Regions from separate parts of the Bacillus sp. AMCV2 genome, predicted to be linked through region 1. Evidence: riboswitches for the same ligand, from Rfam matches in the RefSeq annotation. Region 1 holds a riboswitch; each other region holds the start of a gene.

Evidence for each region. A riboswitch is a leader RNA that binds a small molecule or an ion and turns the genes downstream of it on or off. The one in region 1 is predicted to bind S-adenosylmethionine.
Region 2: it holds a riboswitch for S-adenosylmethionine, as region 1 does, so the genes downstream of both, metK (methionine adenosyltransferase) here and metI (cystathionine gamma-synthase/O-acetylhomoserine thiolyase) in region 1, are expected to answer to the same signal.
Region 3: it holds a riboswitch for S-adenosylmethionine, as region 1 does, so the genes downstream of both, mtnK (S-methyl-5-thioribose kinase) here and metI (cystathionine gamma-synthase/O-acetylhomoserine thiolyase) in region 1, are expected to answer to the same signal.
Region 4: it holds a riboswitch for S-adenosylmethionine, as region 1 does, so the genes downstream of both, AC0OMA_RS10255 (2-hydroxyacid dehydrogenase) here and metI (cystathionine gamma-synthase/O-acetylhomoserine thiolyase) in region 1, are expected to answer to the same signal.

The regions. Positions count from the first base shown of each region.
Region 1 covers NZ_JBVYIB010000002.1:1,251,640-1,257,785, reverse strand. The annotation lists partial or broken gene AC0OMA_RS06640 (GNAT family N-acetyltransferase) at 1-259, shown strand, start outside; gene metC (cystathionine beta-lyase) at 289-1,461, opposite strand; gene metI (cystathionine gamma-synthase/O-acetylhomoserine thiolyase) at 1,454-2,575, opposite strand; SAM riboswitch class I at 2,643-2,762, opposite strand; gene AC0OMA_RS06625 (esterase family protein) at 2,930-3,652, shown strand; gene AC0OMA_RS06620 (YjcG family protein) at 3,689-4,204, shown strand; gene AC0OMA_RS06615 (GNAT family N-acetyltransferase) at 4,208-4,630, shown strand; gene AC0OMA_RS06610 (hypothetical protein) at 4,702-4,956, opposite strand; partial or broken gene AC0OMA_RS06605 (ATP-dependent helicase) at 5,073-6,146, shown strand, end outside.
Region 2 covers NZ_JBVYIB010000002.1:2,954,629-2,960,774, reverse strand. The annotation lists gene AC0OMA_RS15340 (ABC transporter substrate-binding protein) at 1-488, opposite strand, end outside; gene AC0OMA_RS15335 (alpha/beta hydrolase family protein) at 640-1,413, shown strand; gene AC0OMA_RS15330 (DUF2584 domain-containing protein) at 1,465-1,707, shown strand; gene pckA (phosphoenolpyruvate carboxykinase (ATP)) at 1,746-3,329, opposite strand; SAM riboswitch class I at 3,526-3,664, shown strand; gene metK (methionine adenosyltransferase) at 3,832-5,034, shown strand; gene asnB (asparagine synthase (glutamine-hydrolyzing)) at 5,184-6,146, shown strand, end outside.
Region 3 covers NZ_JBVYIB010000002.1:1,417,571-1,423,716, forward strand. The annotation lists gene kinE (sporulation two-component system sensor histidine kinase KinE) at 1-957, shown strand, start outside; gene ogt (methylated-DNA--protein-cysteine methyltransferase) at 954-1,451, shown strand; gene AC0OMA_RS07545 (hypothetical protein) at 1,542-1,667, shown strand; gene mtnA (S-methyl-5-thioribose-1-phosphate isomerase) at 1,701-2,762, opposite strand; gene mtnK (S-methyl-5-thioribose kinase) at 2,770-3,963, opposite strand; SAM riboswitch class I at 4,056-4,212, opposite strand; gene AC0OMA_RS07560 (carbon-nitrogen family hydrolase) at 4,296-5,075, opposite strand; gene mtnE (methionine-glutamine aminotransferase) at 5,170-6,146, shown strand, end outside.
Region 4 covers NZ_JBVYIB010000002.1:2,033,831-2,039,976, forward strand. The annotation lists gene AC0OMA_RS10245 (MFS transporter) at 1-91, opposite strand, end outside; gene AC0OMA_RS10250 (FGGY-family carbohydrate kinase) at 189-1,652, opposite strand; gene AC0OMA_RS10255 (2-hydroxyacid dehydrogenase) at 1,670-2,704, opposite strand; SAM riboswitch class I at 2,788-2,879, opposite strand; gene AC0OMA_RS10260 (molybdopterin oxidoreductase family protein) at 3,027-5,069, shown strand; gene AC0OMA_RS10265 (hypothetical protein) at 5,136-5,429, shown strand; partial or broken gene AC0OMA_RS10270 (UPF0715 family protein) at 5,832-6,146, opposite strand, start outside.

The DNA of each region.
Region 1 (6,146 bases):
CGTTCATTGGGTATAAGCCCATAATGGAAAGGGCATTATGACAGAGGCAGTCAGATTGGTTGTTGATTATGCGTTCCACGAATTGAAACTGCATCGGATTGAAGCCGGTGTGATGCCCCGTAATCTCGGGTCCATGCGTGTTTTAGAAAAAGCGGGATTTCATAAAGAAGGCATCGCCCGAAAAAATGTGAAAATTAACGGCGTTTGGGAGGATCATCAAGTCCTCGCGATTCTGAATCCTGATGACGAACAATACTAAAAGAAGCCGGGACATCCCCGGCTTCTTTTTTAACGAACCGCAACTGGAGCAATTTCTTTCAGCGCTTGTTCGAAATCGTGTTCTAAATCGTCTGCATGTTCGACGCCCACACTCAGACGGAGCAGGCCATCAGTGATACCGCGTTTTTCACGCTCTTCCTTAGGCATTGCCGCGTGAGACATCGTTGCCGGATAGGACAAAATTGATTCCACTGCGCCAAGGCTGACAGCGAAGACCGGCAGTGACACATTCTCGACTAATTTCTTAACGGCCTCTTTGCTTTCAAGCTCAAAAGATAGCACGGCGCCCGCTCCCTTCGACTGGCTTTTATGGGTTTCAGCGCCGGGATGATCAGCCAGTCCCGGATAATACACGCGCTTCACCGCCGGGTGCTTCTGGAAAAATTCCGCAAGCCGCTGGGCTGTTTGACTCGCTTTCTCTAAACGGACCTGCAATGTTTTTAATCCGCGCAGGACAAGCCAGCAATCCTGTACGCCAAGGACGGCGCCGAACGCGTTTTGCAGCTTATACAGCTTCTTCCCAAGCTCTTCATCTTTGACAGCAGCCAAACCTGAGAGCACATCGCTGTGTCCGCTTAAGAATTTTGTCGCGCTGTGAAGTACAATATCCACGCCGAGATCAAGCGGACGCTGCAGTGCCGGCGTCATAAATGTATTGTCCAGAAAGGTCAGGCAGCCGTTTTCTTTTGCAAGCTGAACAACCGCTTTAATATCCGTAATCCCAAGTGTCGGATTTGATGGCGTCTCCATATAAATGACCTTTGTGTTCGGCTTGATGCTCCGCGCCAATTCATTACGATCCGTCATGTCGACAAACGTATGCTCAATGCCAAACCGGGTCAGCACCTCTGTCACCATACGGAAGGTTCCGCCGTATACATCTTCTGTCACAAGAACGTGATCACCCTGTGACAGCAGTAAAAATGCTGTTGAGATAGCAGCCATGCCTGAACTGAAAGCAAATCCTCTTGTTCCGCCTTCCAATGCGGCAATTGTTTCTTCGAGAGCTGTTCTTGTCGGCGTGCCAGAGCGGCTGTAATCATATGCCCCGAACTCTTCAAATGAAGATTGGTGAAAAGTCGAGGCGTGCTGAATCGGTACACTGACCGCCCCGGTTCCGCCGTCTGTTTTAAATGGATTGTGCACGAGCTGGGTTTCAAGCGTCCAATTGTGTTTACTCAAATGAAACAGCTCCCTCTTTGACCTGACATAATGCCTGCTTTAGATCCTCTTTTAAATCTTCCGCATGTTCAATTCCGACAGAAAAGCGCAGCAAACGATTGCACACCCCGTTTGCGATGCGGATCTCTTCAGGAATATCCATGTGCGTCTGGGTCGCAGGGTATGTAATAAAGCTTTCCACCCCGCCGAGACTTTCTGCAAAACAAATGGTCTTCAGTGCTTTTAAAAACGGATTGACCCATTCTTCTTTTTGCAGACGGAAGGACAGCATGCCGCCTTTTCCGGGATACAGCACATCCGAAATTTCTTCCTGCTCTTCTAAAAACGCCGCAAGCTCCTGCGCGTTTGCCTGATGCTGACGCATTCTGAGGCTCAGCGTCTTCATTCCTCTCATCAGAAGCCACGAATCAAATGGCGGCAGGACAGCGCCGATTGCATTTTGATGCTGAAACATTTCCTCTCCGAGCCGCTCATCCTTCACCACGACAAGCCCAGCAAGCAGATCGTTATGCCCGCCTAAATACTTGGTTGCGCTGTGAATGACAATGTCAGCTCCCAGCTCAAGCGGCCGCTGCAAGACCGGTGTATAAAATGTATTATCTACGATCAGCAGAAGACCGTGCTCCTTTGTAATCCGGGCAATATGTTCAATGTCCGCCTCCTGCATGAGGGGGTTTGTCGGCGTTTCCACAAACACCGCTTTTGTATTCGGCGTAATCTTAGAGCGTAAACAGTCCTCATCGCTGAAATCATCATAATGAAAAGTCAATCCGTATTTTTTCCATTCATTTTCAAATAAACGGTACGTGCCGCCATATAGGTCCGATGAAACGATCAGTTCATCTCCGCTTTTAAACAGCGCCATAATCGTTTGGATAGCAGCCATTCCCGAACTAAAGGCAAGCCCTCTTGCGCCGTTTTCTAAGTTAGCGATGGCGTCCTCAACAAGCTGGCGTGTCGGATTTTTTGTGCGGACATAATCAAATCCAGTTGATTCTCCGATCCCTCTGTGGCGGTATGCTGTTGATAAATAAATAGGAGCACTCACTGTTCCCGTGACTTCATCGCTTCGGTTCCCAATTTGGGCTAATTTCGTTTCAACGTGCTGTGACATATAGCTGACACCTTCCCTTTTCAAAATAAAAACCCCTTCTTCATAAGAAGAAGGGGTTTAACGCTTCTTCTTATCTTCCAAGCATAAAAACGCTTGCTGGATTTAGCACCTTGGCGCTTTGCACATGCAAAACAAGCCGGTTGCTGAGGTTTCTAAGGGCCAGTCCCTCCACCTCTCACGATAAGAAATATCGATTTCAATTTTCTGATTGTTTTATATTAGCGCAATTCACAGTTTATTTCAACACTTTTTTCTTCGTGTGTCGAACCGTTTAAAGAGAGAAATTTCTAATAATTCATGGTACAATAATTGAAAATGCAAGAAAGTATAGTGATGTCCTGGAGGAATGTTTTTATGGCACCGAAAAACGGCACAGTGCAAGAAAAGAAATTCTTTTCAAAAGAGCTTAACGAGGAAATGACCTTACTTGTTTATCTGCCGTCCAACTACTCCCCGCTTTATAAATACCATGTCATTATCGCGCAGGACGGCCACGATTATTTCAGGCTGGGGAGAATCGGCAGACAGGTTGAGGAATTGCTGTCGAAACGCGAAATAGACCGGAGCATTATTATCGGTGTTCCTTATAAGGATGTAAAAGAGCGCAGAAACACCTATCATCCGGAGGGTTCAAAATTTTCGGCGTATAAACGGTTCATCGCCCATGAGCTCGTTCCTTTTGCAGATGATGAGTATCCAACCTATCAGATCGGTTACGGCCGAACGCTGATCGGTGATTCGCTCGGAGCAACCGTGTCACTTATGACAGCGCTTGATTATCCGAATATGTTTGGCAACATCATCATGCAGTCTCCCTATGTTGACAAACACGTACTAGAAGCCGTAAAACAGTCAGACGATATCAAACACCTCTCTATTTATCACCAAATTGGAACAAAAGAAACTGACGTCCACACGACAGACGGGAACATCCTGGACTTTACAGAACCGAACCAGGAGCTGAAGCAGCTGCTGGAGAAGAAGCTTTCTGATTATTATTTTGAGCCATTTGACGGAGACCACAAATGGACATACTGGCAGCCGCTCATCACCCCGGCGCTGAAAAAAATGCTTTAACACTCTATCATACTTTATTTCCAGGAGGGACATAATATGAAATACGGAATCGTTTTATTTCCATCAAAAAAGCTCCAAGACCTTGCAAACTCTTACAGAAAGCGCTATGACCCAAGCTACTCTCTGATCCCGCCTCATTTGACGCTGAGAGCATCCTTTGAATGCGCGGAGGAGAAAGCGGATCAGCTCGTATCACATTTAAGAAACATCGCAAAAGAGTCCCACCCAATCGTTCTCAAAATGACAAAATACAGCTCATTTGCGCCTGTTAATAATGTCATTTATATTAAAGCAGAACCGACGGAAGAGTTAAAAACACTCAATGAAAAGCTATACACCGGTGTGTTGGCAGGCGAACAGGAATATAATTTCGTTCCGCATGTGACGGTCGGCCAAAATCTTTCCGACGACGAGCATTCAGATGTGCTGGGACAATTAAAAATGCAGGAAGTGTCGCATGAAGAAATCGTTGACCGTTTCCACTTGCTTTACCAGTTGGAAAACGGATCGTGGACAGTATATGAAACCTTCTTGCTAGGCAGAGGAGAATAATGTTTGAAAGCAGTTATCGCAAAAAGTGAAGAACAACTGAAAGATGCATTCTATGTAAGAGAAGAAGTCTTTGTCAAAGAACAAAACGTGCCTGCTGAAGAAGAAATTGACGAACTTGAAAATGAGTCAGAGCATATCGTCGTGTATGACGGTGAAAAGCCTGTCGGCGCTGGAAGATGGCGCATGAAGGACGGCTACGGCAAGTTAGAGCGGATTTGCGTACTGAAAAGCCACCGCTCAGCCGGTGTCGGCGGCATCATTATGAAAGCGCTCGAAAAAGCCGCGGCAGACGGAGGCGCTTCCGGTTTCATTTTAAACGCGCAAACACAGGCTGTGCCGTTTTACAAGAAACACGGGTATCGCGTGCTTTCTGAAAAAGAATTCCTCGATGCCGGCATTCCGCACTTACAAATGATGAAGGACTGAACGCATCCGGATCTTTTGAGATCCGGATTTTTACTGCATATAAAAAACCGTTCTCTGGTATGAACGGTTTTTTATACATATCGATTAATATATGTGCCCATTCCTTTTTCTCGCAACCTCTTATAAAGAGAGCGCTTACGTTTCATCTCGTTTACTTTTCTTTCAGCGGCCGTTTGATTCTCCTGCTGCTTTTCCAGTTCTTTGTATACCCGCTGAAACGGGACATAGCTGATTTTTTCGGTTCCGGCATAATCCTGCTTATGTCCAATCGTTCTATTAGCATATTGAGCGTATTGCTGGTTCTGAATTTGACCTGCATATATCATACAATACCCACCCCTCTGCTGTCTCTTTTCCCTTAAACTTACTTTTTGAAACACATTTCTTTTGATATGATAGTCATTGTCTGTAATGAACACCTTTTGATTGGGAGGACCCCTTTTTGAAATGCGCCCGACTGAATGATAGAATCATACATTTACATACATATTCGAGAGAACATTATCAATTCCTCTTTGAAGAGGGAATAAAAGGACATTTATTTTGTTCTCATTGCGGAAAGCCCGTTCTGTTACGGCTTAACATCGCCGATCCGCCAGAGTTTATCCATCGCCAGCCAGGCGATTTTCCGGCATGTGAGGAGGCGTGCGAACCGAAGCCCGCTAAAGAGGAAAAAAAAAGAAGACGATCAGGAATCTGGTGTCATTCGTTTACCCAAGGGAAAAGCGATCGCCGCTGACCCGTCCCCAGCTGTTACGGAATGGCACCGTCCTAGAAGCATTAAACCAGGAACACCATTTGTGCCAAAAACAATAGAACCCGATACGAGCCTTTTTCCGTCTGTCGGTTTAAACACGGATCAACTGAAAGCTGTCACGGAAACAGAGGGCCCGCTGCTTGTGCTTGCAGGTGCGGGGAGCGGAAAAACACGGGTGCTGACAGCCCGTGCCGCCCACATGATCGAACACTTAGGCATACCGCCTGAAAATATGCTGCTTGTCACCTTTACAACAAAAGCTGTCGCTGAAATGAAAGAGCGTATGGCGAACCAGTACGGATTACAGCCGGCAAAAGTCAGAAGACTTGTGACAGGAACATTCCACAGTCTGTTTTATAAGATCTTGTATCACTCTAATTCTGCTAAATGGAACGGTGAGCATCTGCTGAAAATGGAGTGGCAGCGGGAACAATATATCAAAAAAGCACTCTATGAAGAGGGCATCGATGAGAAAGAATTCCCAGTTGACCAAGCCCTGCAGCAGATCGGTTTTTGGAAAAACACTTATGTCCCAAATGAACGCATCCCTCTAAAAGATGAGTGGGAAAAACAAGTTTATCGTTTATATGAACATTATGAACGTCAGAAAAAAGAACACAGCCAATTTGATTTTGATGACATGGCTTCAGCCTGCTATGAATTGTTTATCGAGCGGCCTGACCTTCTGGAACAATATCAATCTCGGTTTACGTATATCTTAATTGATGAGTTTCAGGACATTAATCCGGTTCAATACAA
Region 2 (6,146 bases), 1.7 Mb from region 1:
TGCGGGTCAATCTTATGTTTGTTCAGCACATACTCGCCGACCATTTGCGGCATGCCGCCTTTTCGCTGGCCGAGAAACGTTTTTCCTTTCAGCTGATCCCAGTCGAAGTGTTCAACATCTTCTCTCGCGACAAGAAACGTTCCGTCTGTCTGAGTCAGCTGGGCGAAATTAATGACGGGATCTTTAGCCCCTTGCGCTTCGACATAAATAGATGTTTCTGACCCGACAAGCGCGATGTCGGAGCCGTTGGAAAGAAGCGATGTCATCGTTTTGTCTCCGCCCCAGGTCGTATTCACATCGACATCAAGCCCTTCTTCCTTAAAAAAACCTTTAGACTCAGCAACATATAAAGGTGCGTAAAAAATTGAATGGGTCACTTCAGCTACTTTGACTTTGGTGAGCGTTTCTTCCTGCTTGCAAGCCGCCAGGGCGAACATCAGAAAGATACTGCCGACACAGGCGAAGCCCAGCCTTAACCATCTGTTCACATAGACAACCTCCTTATTTCGCATCAAGTTAATATCCTTTTTTGCTTTACATATCGTATGATGGGTATAAAAATGTGTGAATGCCTAATCAGGTTCTCCGGATGTAATTTTGGAGTAAGGAAAGCATATAGAAAAAAAGGAGGCGGCTGTTTTGATTGTAGAGAAAAGAAGATTTCCGTCGCCAAGCCAGCATGTGCGTTTGTATACGATCTGCTATCTGTCAAATGGATTACGGGTTAAGGGGCTTCTGGCTGAGCCGGCGGAACCGGGACAATATGACGGATTTTTATATTTGCGCGGCGGGATTAAAAGCGTGGGCATGGTTCGGCCGGGCCGGATTATCCAGTTTGCATCCCAAGGGTTTGTGGTGTTTGCTCCTTTTTACAGAGGAAATCAAGGAGGAGAAGGCAATGAGGATTTTGCAGGAGAAGACAGGGAGGATGCATTTTCTGCTTTTCGCCTGCTTCAGCAGCACCCAAATGTCAAGAAGGACAGAATTCATATCTTCGGTTTTTCCCGCGGCGGAATTATGGGAATGCTCACTGCGATCGAAATGGGCGGGCAGGCAGCTTCATTTGTTTCCTGGGGAGGCGTCAGTGATATGATTCTTACATACGAGGAGCGGCAGGATTTGCGGCGGATGATGAAAAGAGTCATCGGCGGAACACCGAAAAAGGTGCCTGAGGAATATCAATGGAGGACACCGTTTGACCAAGTAAACAAAATTCAGGCTCCCGTGCTGTTAATCCATGGAGAAAAAGACCAAAATGTTTCGATTCAGCATTCCTATTTATTAGAAGAGAAGCTAAAACAACTGCATAAGCCGGTGGAGACGTGGTACTACAGTACATTCACACATTATTTCCCGCCAAAAGAAAACCGGCGTATCGTGCGGCAGCTCACACAATGGATGAAAAACCGCTGACAGTGAAATATGTTATGATAAAGAAAAAAGAGAACGAAAGGGGATTTCACTTTGGGAATGCCTGTTGAATTTAATACACTGATTGTGACAAAAGGAAAAGAAGTTCGCATAGATGAGAATATATTCACGTTAGAGAAGGACGGATACCGAGTATATCCGATGGAGATTCCAATGGATGTACGCAAAACAAAGTTTGGCGAAAAGTCAGGCACCGCTGAAGTGCAGAAGCTTCAATGGGAAGAAGGCCGTACCATCATTACATACAAGCTGACTTCTTTGCATTCCGTCAATTAAAACAAGCCAAGAGCATAATTGCTCTTGGCTTTTGTTTTTTATACGAGAGGGCCGCCTGCCTGGGCGATGGCATCGGTATGTGTGAACTTTTTAAAGTTCTCTTTGAATTCATTTGCAAGGTAGACTGCTTTTTCTTTGTATTCTTCCTTGTTGGTCCACGTGTTTTCAGGCTGAAGGATATGATCAGGAACGCCAGGAACATGTGCCGGAATGTGCAGGCCGAAAATATCGTCAGTTATCATTTCAGCATCCTCTAATTTACCTTCAATCGCTGCTTTGACCATTGCTCTAGTGTAAGAAAGCTTCATTCGTTCGCCTGTGCCGTAACCGCCCCCGGTCCAGCCGGTATTGACTAAGAAAACGTCTGCGCCGTGTTCATCGATCTTTTTGCCGAGCATTTCAGCATAGACGTGAGCAGGAAGCGGCAGGAACGGTGAGCCGAAGCATGTAGAGAACGTCGTTTCAGGAGACGTTACACCACGTTCGGTTCCGGCAAGCTTACTCGTGTAACCGCTCAAGAAATGGTACATGGCCTGCTCCTTCGTCAGTTTGCTGATCGGAGGCAGGACTCCGAAGGCATCAGCCGTCAAAAATACAATGGCTGACGGATGGCCGGCCATGCTTGGAGTCACGATGTTATCAATCATATGAATCGGGTAAGCTGCCCGCGTGTTTTCAGTATAGAAGGAATCATCATAATTGGCTTCGCGTGTATCTTCATCAACAACGACATTTTCGAGAACAGACCCGAAGCGGATCGCGTTAAAGATTTGCGGCTCCTTTTCCTCGCTTAAATGAATGCACTTAGCGTAGCACCCGCCTTCAATATTAAAGACGCCTGTATCAGACCAGCCATGTTCATCGTCACCGATCAGCTTGCGGTCAGCATCTGCCGACAGGGTGGTCTTGCCTGTTCCTGACAGTCCGAAGAAAAGGGCGACATCGCCTTTTTCACCGACATTGGCGGAGCAGTGCATAGATAAAATATCTCTTTCAGGCAGCAGGAAATTCATAATGGAGAAAATGGACTTCTTCATTTCACCGGCATACTCAGTTCCGCCGATTAAGATCGTCCGCTTTTCAAAAGAGACAATAATAAACGTTTCGGAATGAGTGCCGTCTGTTTTTGGATCCGCTTTGAAATGCGGAGCAGAAAGAATGGTGAACGGCTGCTCAACTGTTTTCTTATCATTTCCTTCCGGACGGATAAACAGCTGCCGCGCAAATAAATTGTGCCATGCGAACTCATTTACGACAGTGATCGGCAGCCTGTATTTCTCGTCTGCTCCGGCAAATCCTTCGAAAACAAACAGTTCATCTCGCTCCTTTAAATAGCTGACAACTTTCGTATACAGCCGCTCAAACGCTTCTTCTGAAATCGGCTGATTCACCGGGCCCCAATCGATCTTATTTTTCGTGCTTTCTTCCTCCACGATGAATTTATCTTTAGGTGAGCGTCCTGTGTAAGCGCCTGTTGTCGCGCGAACAGCACCTGTGGATGTTAAAATGCCTTCGTTTCGGGAGAGGACTTTTTCTGTTAGCTGTGCTGCTGATAAATTATGACGCACATTTGGACATGTTAATAAGGCTTGTAAATCAGCGGTCAAATCAACTGAGTTCATATGAAACCTTCCTTTATCGTTTTTTGTGTTTTGCTAATTGTGAATTAGTATAACATATATTTTCAAATAGTCTATACTATTTATTATTTTTTGTGTGTGCATTTCCATTGTTTTCCCTCAATATAGGTGCCTATTTCTTCTGAATCATATTGACATTGCAAACCCTTTTACGATAAGATATTTCATTGAGCGGATACTCTTATCCCGAGCTGGCGGAGGGACAGGCCCTATGAAGCCCAGCAACCGGTTTCTCTGTTATTTATTATGTTCAACTGAGTGAGACAACCAAGGTGCTAACCTGTTGCAAGGTTGTATGATTCCTTGAGCGATAAGAGTGAAAGGCACAAAGACCAAACCCTTTCCTCGATGGAAAAGGTTTTTTTATTTCATAAATATGCCAATTAACATTCTCTAATATAACTGTACATTGTATAAGAGGGAGCGAGTTCCGTATCATATATACAAGGTCTTTCGGGAGGCCTTGTGCAGGAGGAAGCAAATCATGAGTAAAAATCGTCGTTTATTTACATCAGAATCTGTTACGGAGGGGCATCCGGATAAAATCTGTGACCAGATTTCTGACAGCATTTTAGATGAAATTTTAAAGAAAGACCCTAACGCGCGTGTTGCTTGTGAAACATCTGTGACAACAGGTTTGGTTCTTGTAAGCGGAGAGATCACAACTTCTACGTATGTTGACATTCCGAAAACGGTTCGCCAAACCATTAAAGAAATCGGATACACACGTGCAAAATACGGATTTGATGCGGAAACTTGTGCGGTTTTAACATCAATTGATGAGCAGTCTGCTGATATCGCGATGGGTGTCGACCAAGCGCTTGAAGCCCGTGAAGGCACAATGAGCGACGAAGAAATTGAAGCGATTGGTGCGGGTGACCAAGGATTAATGTTCGGTTATGCGTGCAACGAAACGAAAGAGCTTATGCCTCTTCCAATTTCACTTGCCCATAAATTAGCCCGCCGCCTAAGTGAAGTCCGTAAAGAAGATATTCTTCCGTACCTTCGCCCTGACGGCAAAACACAGGTAACGGTTGAGTACGATGAAAATAACAAACCAGTCCGCATTGACGCGATTGTGATTTCCACTCAGCATCACCCTGAAATTACACTTGAGCAAATTCAGCGCAACATTAAAGAACATGTAATCAATCCGGTTGTTCCTGAAGAGCTGATTGATGAAGAAACAAAATATTTCATCAACCCTACAGGACGTTTCGTAATCGGAGGGCCTCAAGGGGATGCGGGACTTACAGGACGCAAAATCATCGTTGATACGTACGGCGGCTATGCACGCCACGGCGGAGGCGCGTTCTCAGGTAAGGACGCGACGAAGGTAGACCGTTCTGCAGCTTATGCGGCAAGATACGTTGCGAAAAACATCGTTGCGGCTGAGCTTGCTGATTCTTGCGAAGTACAGCTTGCTTACGCGATCGGTGTTGCACAGCCTGTGTCAATCTCAATCAACACATTCGGTTCCGGAAAAGCTTCTGAGGAAAAATTGATTGAAGTTGTTCGCAATAACTTTGATTTACGACCTGCCGGCATTATCAAAATGCTTGATTTGCGCCGTCCGATCTACAAACAAACTGCTGCGTACGGCCACTTTGGACGTCACGATGTTGACCTTCCTTGGGAGCGCACAGACAAAGCGGAGCAGCTGCGTAAAGAAGCGTTAGGAGAATAATTTTATAGCCGCTTACTGGTTAAGCGGCTTTCCCTTTTTTATCGTTGTATTCATGTTTATTTTTTTACATAACTGTGAAACCAAATACTATTCACAGCGTCTATAAATAGGGGTTCAATGATGACAATTTTAATTATGGAGGCAATACTATGTGTGGATTTGTCGGGGTTTTTAACAAGCATCCGTTAGCTCAAACCGCTGATCAAGAAGAACTAATCAAACAAATGAACCAAATGATCGTTCACCGCGGTCCTGACAGTGATGGATATTTCCATGATGAGCACGTCGGCTTCGGATTCAGACGGCTCAGCATTATTGATGTAGAAAATGGCGGACAGCCTTTATCATATGAAGATGAAACATATTGGATTATCTTTAACGGAGAAATCTATAACTATATTGAACTGAGAGAAGAACTTGAAGCAAAGGGGTACACATTCAACACGGATTCGGACACAGAGGTTCTTCTTGCGACTTACCGTCACTATAAAGAAGAAGCGGCGTCCAAACTGCGCGGTATGTTTGCCTTTCTGATTTGGAATAAAAACGATCATGTGCTTTATGGGGCAAGAGATCCATTCGGCATTAAACCGTTGTACTACACAACGATCAATGATCAGGTTTATTTTGCCTCAGAGAGAAAAAGTTTAATGGTTGCTCAGAATGATATTGAAATAGATAAAGAGGCATTGCAGCAGTACATGTCTTTCCAATTTGTTCCTGAACCAAGCACGCTTGATGCCCATGTGAAAAAAGTAGAGCCGGGTTCACAGTTCACAATCCGCCCGGACGGCGATATCACATTCAAAACGTATTTCAAAGCGAACTTCAAGCCGGTTCAGACTGAAGAAGACAAGCTTGTGAAAGAAGTCCGAGACGCGATCTATGACTCTGTAAACGTTCATATGAGAAGTGACGTTCCTGTCGGTTCATTCCTGTCTGGCGGGATTGATTCTTCCTTTATTGTGTCTGTTGCGAAGGAATTTCATCCAAGCTTAAAAACATTCTCTGTCGGCTTTGAACAGCAGGGCTTCAGTGAGGTTGATGTAGCGAAAGAAACGGCAGCGGCGCTGGGCATTGAAAATATCAGCAAAGTCATTTCGCCTGATGAA
Region 3 (6,146 bases), 170 kb from region 1:
TTAGCAAGCCATATTTTGGGACTGTCACATGAAGAGATAAAACAGCACAGCCTGTTAGATATTATTTCTGCTTATGAAATAGAAAATCTGGCATCACCGGCAAGGCAGATTAATTTTGATGAAATGGACAACGAAATTCCATTTTTGCTGAGCAGCGGTGATAACAGAAAACTCGAATTCTCATTTAAACGGAATATTATTCAAAATATGAACTTGGCTATCTTTAAAGACGTAACAGAGCGAAAAGAATTGGAGGAACGCCTGCGCAAATCAGATACCCTTCATGTTGTCGGCGAACTTGCAGCCGGCATTGCTCATGAAATCAGAAATCCGATGACTGCTCTTAAAGGCTTCATTCAGCTTCTGAAAGGGAGTGTCGAGGGAGACTACGCCCTTTACTTCAACGTGATCACCTCAGAACTAAAGCGCATCGAATCCATCATCACCGAATTCTTGATTTTAGCCAAGCCCCAGGCCATTATGTATGAGGAAAAACATGTTACCCAAATTATGAGGGACACGATAGACCTTCTAAATGCGCAAGCCAATCTCAGCAATGTACAAATGCAACTTGATTTAATTGACGACATTCCCCCGATTTACTGTGAACCGAATCAGCTGAAACAGGTTTTTATCAATATATTAAAAAACGCCATCGAAGTGATGCCTGACGGCGGAAATATTTTTGTAACGATAAAGGCATTGGATCCAGATCATGTTCTTATCTCCTTAAAAGACGAGGGAATCGGAATGACAGAAGATAAATTAAAGCGACTTGGTGAACCGTTTTATACGACAAAGGAACGGGGAACTGGACTTGGGCTTATGGTAAGCTATAAAATTATTGAAGAACATCAAGGCGAGATTATGGTAGAAAGTGAAGAAGGGAAGGGCACCGTTTTCCATATTACGCTTCCTGTCAGACAGAATGCTGAAGAAAGAAGGAATGATGAATGAACTACTATACGACAGCCGAAACGCCGCTCGGTGAACTTATCATTGCCGAAGAGGAGGACCGGATCACTCGTCTATTTCTCAGTCAGGAAGATTGGGTGGATTGGAAAGAAACGGTTCAGAATACTGAGCACAAGGAAACACCTAATCTTGCAGAAGCGAAACAACAGCTTCAAGAATATTTCGAAGGCGAAAGGAAGACATTCTCCCTGCCGCTCAGCCAAAAGGGCACTCCTTTTCAGCAAAAAGTGTGGCAGGCACTGGAGAGGATTCCATATGGTGAATCCCGAAGCTATGCGGATATTGCCGCTGCGGTCGGCAGTCCGAAAGCGGTGCGGGCTGTCGGACAGGCTAATAAACGTAACGACCTGCCGATTTTTATCCCGTGCCACAGAGTGATCGGCAAAAACAGTGCGTTAACAGGATACGCCGGAAGCAAAACCGAGATCAAAGCATTTTTGCTAAACATCGAGCGAATCTCCTATAAAGAAAAATAAAACATATGGCACGTTCCCTTTTTTTCACGGCCGACATATCATTTTATTAAGTTAAAAAAGTTGGTCTGATGAAAAAGGAGGACAAAGCAATTGAAGCCGAGCCGCTCTGAGAAACTTGCCGTTTTTGCCGAACTGTTTGTGAAACTGCATATCTTATCAAGCGCTCAAAAAGATGAAATCATCAATGTTAACAAAAAGAAACAAAAAAACCGCTGACTCGGCTCCAAATGAGCAAAGTCCAGCGGTTTTTTAATGCACCTTTTCTCCTCTAAACAGCTGTTCAATCTCTTCTTCATAGTTTCCGGTCATAATCCCTTTTTCTGTGATGATTCCTGAGATGAGATCATGAGGTGTAATGTCGAAAGCGGGATTAAAGACAGGCACATTGGATGGAGCGGTCCGAACTCCGGAAATCTGCCTGACTTCCTCGGGATCCCGTTCCTCTATCGGGATATCAGCGCCGCATTTGACCTTTGTATCAAATGTAGATAAAGGTGCGGCGACAAAAAACGGAATATCAAAGGCGTTTGCTAAAATAGCAAGACCGTATGTGCCGATTTTATTTGCCGTATCACCGTTCTTTGCAATTCGGTCGGCTCCGACGATAACAGCGGAAATTTGTTTTTCCTTCATCGTATGGGCGGCCATGCTGTCTGTGATCAGAGTGACATCAATGCCCCCCTGCATCAGCTCCCAAGCAGTAAGGCGTGAACCTTGCAGGACAGGCCTTGTTTCACAGGCATAAATGTGCAATCCCAAATCTTTTTGTTTGGCCAAGTAAAACGGAGCTAGCGCCGTTCCATAGCGGCTTGTCGCGATTGAGCCGGCATTGCAGATTGTCATGATCCTGTCGCCTTTTTTGAAAAGCTGCAGGGCGTTTTGGCCGATCAACCGGCACGTTTCCTCATCCTCGACCTGAATCTGAATGGCTTCATGGACAAGGTTTGTTTTTGCTTCATTTACGGAAATCGCGTTTTCGACCGAATGACTCAGTCTCTCAAGCGCCCATGACAAATTAATGGCGGTAGGCCGTGAGCTGTTTAAATATTGTTTGATGTCTTCCAGTCTGCGGCGGAATTCCGTGACATTATCTGTTTCAATGTTTTTGGCAGCAAGCGCTAGTCCGAAGGCAGCCGTAATGCCGATCGCCGGAGCGCCCCTTACTTTTAGCGTGACAATCGCTTCAAATACATCCTCTTTCGTCGTCAGCTCTAAATATTCCGTCTCATCAGGAAGCTTTTGCTGATTTAAAATGGTAATAGCTGTTTCTTTCCATTCAACAGAACGTGGAACAGCAAATGAATGGGTCATGAATGGATCATTCCTTTACAAGTAACTTAAATAATTCAATAACATCTGTTATCGTTTTGAATTCCGAACGTTTTTCGATAAAGGCTGTGCCGGTTTCGAGCGCCAGGCGTTTTCTGCCGATTCGTTTATCAAACGGCACGATCGTATCCAGGTCAGCTACATGGGCAAGGCCGATCGTGCGTCGTATCAGCTCACAGCCCGCAAATCCGATTGCTTCTTCAAAAATATGGCTGAGCGTATCAGTGAGGTAACCGTCGATGTTGGCGTAAACATCCAGACTGTCCTTCTGCCAGGCTTCACTAAACGTCTCTTCAAACGTTTCCCAGACCTGGTTGACATGTTCATATAACGGCTCTCTGTCAGCCCCGTCACGGCTGAGTGCGTTCAAAAATAAGTTGGCGATAAATTGCCCTACATCAAAGCCGATCGGTCCGTAAAAAGCAAACTCAGGATCAATCACCTTTGTTTCGTGTTCACTTGCGAAAATGCTTCCTGTATGCAAATCACCATGAATCAACGTTTCTGCAGACGTTAAAAATGACTTTTTCAGCTTAGCGGCTTCGATTTTAACGCTGTCATTATTCCAAAGCTTTTCGACAAAAGGACGGAGCTCTTCTTCAAAATCATTTGTGTCATGGTCGAAGAAAGGATCTGTAAAAACAAGTCTTTCCGTAATGTCGCATAGCTCTGGATTTGTAAACTGTTTAACAAGCTGTTTTTTCACCTTAGGTTCAAGCGCGTAATCTGATGAGTAGAAAAGTGTTTTTCCTAAAAATTCACCGATGTGCTGTGACAGATGAGGATAGTTTTCACCCTCAATGAGTCCTTTTCTTGCGATCTTGAGGTGAGAGAGATCCTCCATGACGGTAACCGCCATTTCCGTATCAGAATAAAACACTCTTGGAACCAGGTGAGGCACATGCTCGCCCTGACGGATGAGAGCGCTGCTTTCGATTCTTGCACGGTCGATTGTCAGCGGCCAGCTTTCTCCCACCACTTTTGCATACGGAACCGCCTGTTTAATGATCAATGCCCTGTCATGTTCTTGATCATAAATATGAAAAACGTAATTTAAGTTGCCGTCTCCGATCTCCTGGCATGTCAGCGTGCTTTTGCTTGGAAAAAGGCCAAGCTTCACCGCCAACGCCACAGCGGAGCTTTCATTTAACGTTTCGTATAAAGGTGTTTTTGTGACTCCCATCATCATAACCTCCAATTATGTAATCACTTAATATGTGGCCGTAAAAAAGCCTCCTTCTCAGAGAGAAGGAGGCTTAACATCTATGTCCGCCTCTCTTATCTCTCAGATCAGATCTGAATGGAATTAGCACCGTGCCTTAAGAGACTAGCGTCTCGGCGCGAAAAAGATGCGCCCCATTTCACAATGGAATTACGGTCGGTTGCTGTTGGGGTCAAAAGGCCAAATCCCTCGCCCAACTCTCGATAAGAGAATATATTCACTTGTTTGACAATTCTAATTTATCAGTTGATGAACATGGTAACAGGTAATTTAGTTAGTTGTCAATATATTTTTTAATATAAATCTTTTCTGATATCATCGAAAACAGGAATGCTCTCCCGAACTTCTGCGCTTTCTTGAAGGTCAATTTCCGCTCGGACTATGCCTTCTTCCCGGCCGCCTTCAGCAAGTACACGCCCCCATGGATCAATAATCAGACTATGACCTGCAAATTCATTATCCGGATTTGAACCGGTACAATTGCAGGCTGCGACAAAGCATTGGTTTTCAATGGCCCGCGCAATAAGCAGGCTTTTCCAATGATCAAGGCGGGGAAGAGGCCATTCCGCAGAAATAAACAGCACGTTGGCGCCTTTTGTCGTATGTTTTCTGATCCATTCCGGAAAACGGATATCGTAACAGATCAATCCTGAGCTTTTGACGCCGTCAAGCTCAAAGTATCCGTCTTCGGAACCGGCTGATAAATACAGATGCTCATCCATCAGCTGAAAAAGATGGGCTTTTCTGTACTCTTTAATGATTTGCCCTTCCTTATCCGCGATGTACATTGTATTATAAACATCAGAATTCTCCCTGACAGCGACCGATCCGGCGACAATATGAACACCATGTTTTTTTGCCGTTTTCTTCAGCCAGCTCTGAGCGGAGCGGCCGTCTTCGTCAGCGAGTTCATCAAGATTGGCCAGATCATATCCGGTCGTCCATAATTCAGGCAGAACAAGAACATCAGCATGTTTGCTTTCTTTTTCGATGAAAAATTCAGCTTTTTTTATATTTTCCGAAGGTTTTCCGTATGAAATATCAAATTGAAGACAAGATATCGTCCATTTCATCTTTTTAACACCCCAAATTTTTCTTTACTTTTTTCATTTAACCATATATGATGATGGACTATCATTTCAAGATTTTTTTAGAAGGTGAGAATAGATGAAATTTGAACAGTCTCATGTATTGAAGGAATTGCCTAAACAATTCTTCGCTTCTCTGGTGCAGAAAGTGAACCGAAAGCTCGCAGAAGGACATGACGTTATCAATCTAGGACAGGGAAATCCAGATCAGCCGACTCCTGAACATATTGTCGAGGAGATGAAACGAGCTGTTGCTGATCCTGAGAATCATAAATATTCGTCTTTTCGCGGCTCATACCGTCTGAAGTCAGCGGCTGCTGCATTTTACAAAAGAGAATACGGCATTGATCTGGATCCGGAAACCGAAGTCGCTGTATTATTCGGCGGAAAAGCCGGTCTAGTCGAGCTCCCGCAATGCTTGTTGAATCCCGGTGATACGATTTTGGTTCCCGATCCGGGTTATCCTGATTACTGGTCGGGTGTCACACTTGCAAAAGCGAAGATGGAAATGATGCCGCTCGTAAAGGACAGGGCGTTTCTCCCTGATTACAGCAGCATAGCCGCTGAAGCAAGGGAACAGGCGAAATTGATGTATTTAAATTATCCGAATAATCCGACCGGAGCTGTTGCTACTTCCGAGTTCTTTGAAGATACCGTGCGTTTTGCGACTGAAAACGGAATCTGCGTCGTTCACGATTTTGCTTACGGCGCTGTAGGATTTGACGGCTGCAAGCCTTTAAGCTTTTTGCAGACTGAAGGTGCGAAGGATATCGGAATTGAAATTTACACGCTGTCAAAAACGTATAACATGGCAGGATGGCGGGTTGGCTTTGCCGTCGGAAACGCTTCGGTCATTGAAGCGATCAATCTTTATCAAGACCATATGTTTGTCAGTCTTTTCAGAGCGACTCAGGAGGCTGCAGCAGAGGCACTGTTAGCCGATCAGACGTGTGTGGCAGAGCAAAATGCCAGATATGAGAGCAGGAGAAACGCTTGGATCACGGCATGCCGGGAAATCGGCTGGGATGTAACAGCTCCTGCAGGTTCTTTTTTTGC
Region 4 (6,146 bases), 780 kb from region 1:
AGCCTTGTTCAAGGCCATCTCCCATCATAAACAAAACAACCCCTAAAAATCCCCAGGCAAGCCGCTTCGGTATTCCTATTTTATCCAACATATCTGTCTCCTCCTTAGATGCTCATATCAATCAATTACCGTATTACCTTATTAAAGTTGAAAATTAAATGATTCCTCAAAACAGCAGAAATGCCGCCTTAAATTAATACTTTGCTTTCTGAACCTGAAAAAAAGCGCTGTGTTCGCTTCCATTTCTCATATAAAGCCAATTCTGTCTGACAGTCCTTCGGTTCGATCACCCGGACATTTGCTGACATCTCCTCCGTTAATTGAAAGATTTCATTGCAAATGACTGCAGCTCCAACAACAGATGCCTGATGATATCCCTCTTGGACATAGACCTTTTTTTGAAGAAGGTCCGCGATATATTGAGTGAGCGCTTTGCTTTGGAATCCCCCTCCGCACACCCAAACATAGTCACGTTCAAACGGAGTAACCTCTGTTAAAATGTCAAAGTTCCATTTGATTGAAAATGCGATCTCTTCTAGCGCTGCACGTACAAAATGTGCCCTCTTTAAATGTGCTGACAGCGGGGCATCAAAAAGAAAACCGCCTCTCGTTAATGCATTCTTTTCAGCCGATAAATAAGAGCCGAGAGCCGCTACACATGCATGGTCTTCTTTTGCAAGTGCAGAAATCTCCTCCTCCATTACTTCGTACGTTTCATTCGGATAAAAAATCTGTTTTAATTTTTGATAATTCAAGCCGGTAATTCCCGGATTCGTTTCCACAAGCCAATGCCCTTGATCTGTGTGACAGTTCAGCCAGGCTTTATGTTTTGTGTCGCCATGATTCGCAGTAATTTTGGTTATTGGCGTTGTTGTCCCTGATACAATGACAATGTCCTCAAGTCCAGCTCCGGTGCTTTTGACAGCCAGCTGTGTATCCCCGCCCCCTGCTATAACCTTAGCATTTATTGAAAGGCCTAATTCGGATGCATATTCATTTGCTATCGTTCCAATTGCTGTCCCCGCTCTAACAAGAGGCGGAAGGATAGATGGAGAAAAGCCAAATATGTCGCACATCTCTACTGACCAAGTGTTTTGCTTCACATCAAACAACAGGGTTTCTGTTGCCTGTGATGGTTCATATGTTAATATTCCGCTCAGTTGGTACGTCACCCAATCACTGATGCTAGTAAAGCTTGCAGTCTTTTCCCATAAAGAGGGCTGGCGCTGTTTTAATCCATAAAGCTTGAGCGCAGAAAAAAGTGCGGTTGGCAGGCGGCCTGTGCGGCTGTATATCTCTTCCCGATCGGGAATGCTCGCCTCCCACTCTCGACCGCGATTATCGATGTTCGGCAACCCGAGAAAAGGATTGCCGTTTTGATCGATCAGAACAATTCCCTGTCTTTGGCTCGTCGATGTCAAACCAATGATGTCAATATCATGCGAACGGGATAGCGCACGTTTTGCCAAATTCATCACCTGCTTCCACAGCACCTGAGGAGAAAAATAACGGCTGTCCGGGTAAAGCGTCTCTGTGGAATACACAATGTCCTCCCGTTCAACTGTTAGAACACTGCCAGTTACACTCACGACCGCTACCCTCGCATTGCCTGTGCCAATATCAAAAACGAGATAGCCTTTTTGTTTTTTCATTCTCTTAGCCTCCTTTCTTATCCCCCTGTTTTCAGTTCGTCCTTGTTATACACTGTCGGAATATTAAGAGTTTTTTCACCCTTCCACTTTTTGAGGGCTTCATTCAGTATCGTCACGTGATGATCCTCCACTTCAAATGTTGCTCCAGCGAGATGCGGTGTTGCCAGAACATTAGGCAATGAAATCAATTCATAATCTGATTCCTCTGGAGGTTCATGATAAAAAACGTCTAATATCGCACCTCTGATTTTATGTTCTTTTAATACAGATAAAAGATCTTCACGGTTTACAACAACTGCTCTTGAAGTGTTGACGAAAATCGCACTCTCTTTCATCAGATCAAAATACTTCCGATCAATAAGTCCAAGTGTTTCCTCAGTACGAGGCAGATGGACAGAAACGATATCACTGTCTGAAAACACCGTTTTAAGAGATACTTTTTCATACAGCGGATGATCGTCTTGAATGTATGGATCGTAATACTTTATTTTACAGTCAAATGCAGTCAGCAGTTTTGCAATCCTTTGACCAACCGCCCCGAACCCAATCATGCCAACCGTTTTTCCTGATAATTCATTTCCTTTAAATTTGACATAAGCCTGTAGGTAATCACTGTCCCACTTTCCATCCTTCAGCCATTGATTCGAGACGCTGGTATGGCGGAGAAAGGTAATCACATTTCCAATAAACATTTCAGCAACGGCTTGTGCATTCCGCCCTGGTGTATAAAAAACAGGTATGCCTCTTTTTGAGGCAGCTGCCACATCCACATTGGAGGGCATTCCCCTGCAAACACCGGCAAATGAAAGTTCGGGAACAGAAGCAAATACGCTGTCTGTTACCTGATCAAGCTCAGTAATCAAGCCTGTCGCATTTGTTGCTTTTAGCAGCTGAATGAGTTCATCTTCCCGATATGCCCGGCCTTGTTCCTTCCAAGATTGATAAGCAACTGAGCCAAACAAGTTTTCTAGCTCTTTTCGTCCTTCTTCGTTGTACGGTGCTGTAACCAAAACCGTCATGGTGCAAAACATCCTTTTCATCGTATTTTTCATAAAAAAAATCTCTTTCCGAAGATGGAAAGAGATTCATATATAGGCGCGCTCTGTTACAGGCAGACGCCGGTATAAACCTTGCTTTCCTATCTTTCAAGCTGTCGCTTGCTGGAATTGGCACAATAATGTTGCCGAGGTTTCATAGGGCCAGTCCCTCCACCTCTCTGGATAGAAAATGTTGAGTATGTAATTTTCAGAATAAAGAATACGTTTATCATAAAGAAGTCTCATATTGATGTCAATCTCTTTTTTCAGAATTGACGTTATCATCGGAAATGTTATAATTCTTACAAAATATCTAACTAGAGAGAGGAACTGGGCCATGAAATCTTTTGCCACACAACAAAACGGCATTTTCAAATCCGTTTGCTCGCTGGACTGCCCGGACCAGTGCGGATTGTTAATACATAAAAAAGACGGGAAAATCGTAAAAGTGCAAGGAGACCCTGATCATCCTGTCACAGCTGGAAACATATGCAACAAAGTCCGGAATATGACGGAGCGCATCTATGATGAAAAGCGGCTGACTACACCGCTCAAACGAACAGGTGCGAAAGGCCAAGCGATATTTGAACCGATTTCCTGGGAAGAGGCAATCGATACGATCACCTCCCGCTGGAAACAGCTGATTGATGAAGAGGGAGCTGAAAGCATACTTCCTTACAGCTTTTACGGAAACATGGGGAAATTGACAGCTGAAGGAATGGACCGCCGCTTTTTTTACCGCATGGGGTCAAGCCAGCTTGAACGGACGATTTGCAGCAAAGCGGGATCTGAAGGCTATAAATATACAATGGGCATAAGCGCGGGAATCGATCCTGAGGAAACTATTCATACAAAACTATTTATTTTTTGGGGAATCAATGCGGTCAGCACAAACATGCACCAAATTACAATCGCCCAAAAAGCGCGAAAACAAGGTGCCAAAATTGTAGTGATCGATGTGCATAAAAATCAAACAGGACGTCTCGCAGATTGGTTTATTCCAATAAAGCCTGGAACCGACAGTGCACTTGCTCTTGGCATCATGCACATTTTATTTAAAGAAAACCTTCATGATGAAGCATTTCTGTCCGAGTACACGGTTGGCTATGAAGAGCTCCGTGAACACGTGAAACAATATGATCCTGAAAAGGTGTCGATGATCACCGGTGTCAGTACCAAAGATATTTACCGACTGGCAAAAATGTACGGGGAAACCTCCCCTTCTTTTATCAGAATCGGAAACGGACCCCAGCATCACGATAACGGCGGGATGATTGTAAGGACGATTGCCTGTCTTCCGGCGATCACCGGCCAATGGCTGCACACAGGGGGCGGCGCAATTAAGCATAACAGCGGAATTTTAGAATATAACACAAATGCCTTGCAGCGGCCCGACTTATTGCAAGGGCGCACACCGAGTTCGTTTAATATGAATCAGCTTGGCAAGGTGCTTTTGGAAACAGACCCGCCGATTCGCTCTCTTTTTATTTACGGAACAAACCCGGCCGTCGTTGCGCCGGAAGCAAACAAGGTCAGACAGGGCTTGCTGCGGGAAGACTTGTTTACTGTGGTTCATGATTTGTTTTTAACGGAAACGGCTGCATATGCGGACATTGTACTGCCTGCAACATCCGCTTTTGAAAATACTGATTTTTACACCTCCTACTGGCACCATTACATTCAGCTTCAGCAGCCGGTGATCAAGAGATATGGGGAAAGCAAGTCTAACACTGAGGTGTTCCGATTACTGGCTGAAGCAATGGGATTCACAGACCAGGAGCTTAAAGATTCAGATGAAGAATTAATCCGCCAGGCGCTTGACCATCCAGATAATCCGCATTTGGCAGAGATTGATTACGATGCACTTGCTAAGCATTCATTTATGAAAGCGAAACGCGAAAAGCCACTGTTTCCGGGCGAACTTCCAACGCCAAGCGGAAAAATAGAATTATATTCAGAACAAATGAAACAAGACGGCTTCCCGGCTTTACCGACATATACACCTCTTGTAACCGATAATGAACATCCGTTTATGTATGTTCCGGGGCCAAACCATAATTTCTTAAACTCAACATTTTCCAATAATGAAAAACACATCAAACTTGAAAAGACGCCAAAGCTCTTTATCAACACAAAAGATGCTGAAGAACACGGAATCGTTGATGGGGCACCTGTACGAATTTGGAACAGCCGGGGAGAATGCCAGCTGACCGCTGCAGTTGGAGAACAAGTACTGCCAGGTGTCGTTGTCAGCCAAGGATTATGGGCGGATGAACAAGGAAAAAAACAGCTTGTAAACGCGCTAACCCCAGACCGATTGTCCGATATGGGCGGCGGCGCCACCTTTTTTTCAGGCCGTGTACAGATTGAAAAGGTTTGAAAAATAATGAAACCCGGAGTATGCCAAGCCCGTATAACATAACATCGACATAATGGAGGCATACACATGGACGTTTTTTTAGGAATTGGTATTGCTTTGGCTGGATATTTTATCGGTGAAGGCTTAAAGCAGATGAACCATACAAAAGGTAATGAACAAAATGATATCTTGCTTATAAAAGAACGGGATATTTACTTTTACATCGGACTTTTTTTAGGAATAACAACGTCTGAAGCAAAACAGTTAGCTGGAGACATGGCAGACCTGCCTTACATCGAAATAAACGGAAAAAAATATGTACAGAAACATATGTTAAAAGATTGGACATTCACATTAGTTGAAAAACATCAGGGTGAATAAAACAAATCTGAGGAGAGCGAGATTCATTGTCACGCTCTCCTCTGTTTAGCTGTATGGATTGACCGCCACCAAAACTTTGTTCCATAAGCGCTGATAAAACGATAAACCACCATCTATGTTCTTTCCTCAAACGGCTCGAGATGCCCGTTCCACAACAATAGTTTTTATATTCCATTGATGACGTGATGTTCTTGATGAACGTATGTATCGTAAAACACTTAGAAAACCTATTCGGTTTGAATGTGTGCTCTCATTGTGTCCCCATACTGCGCCTTTATCCGCGGCGGAGGATTTTTTTAAAAAAATATGAAACCTAAAGCTTTTAGATTCACGCAGCAATGTTAGTGCAATACCCTGAATTTTTATTGAACCTCCATATTTCTCCGATTGGTAAAATTTAGCCTATATACTGGAACCTGTACGTTTATAAAGGATCAGAGAATCCCATAACCAGTAAATCACTGCAGTTGCAACACTTAACATATAATAAAAGTACGATTGCAATGTCCATGCTATTGATGCAGGTTCATTGATAACAAAAAACAGGAAAGCTGCGATAAATGAAACCACACTGTAAATCAATAGGTACATGACATTGAATGTTCTCGCTTTTTTTCTGCAACTTCATTTGAAGCAGAACAGCAAAAAGGCCATACACCACAAAACCGTATAACAAAGCAATTGCTGCCGTAAACAATGCAATTATCATATCGCCAT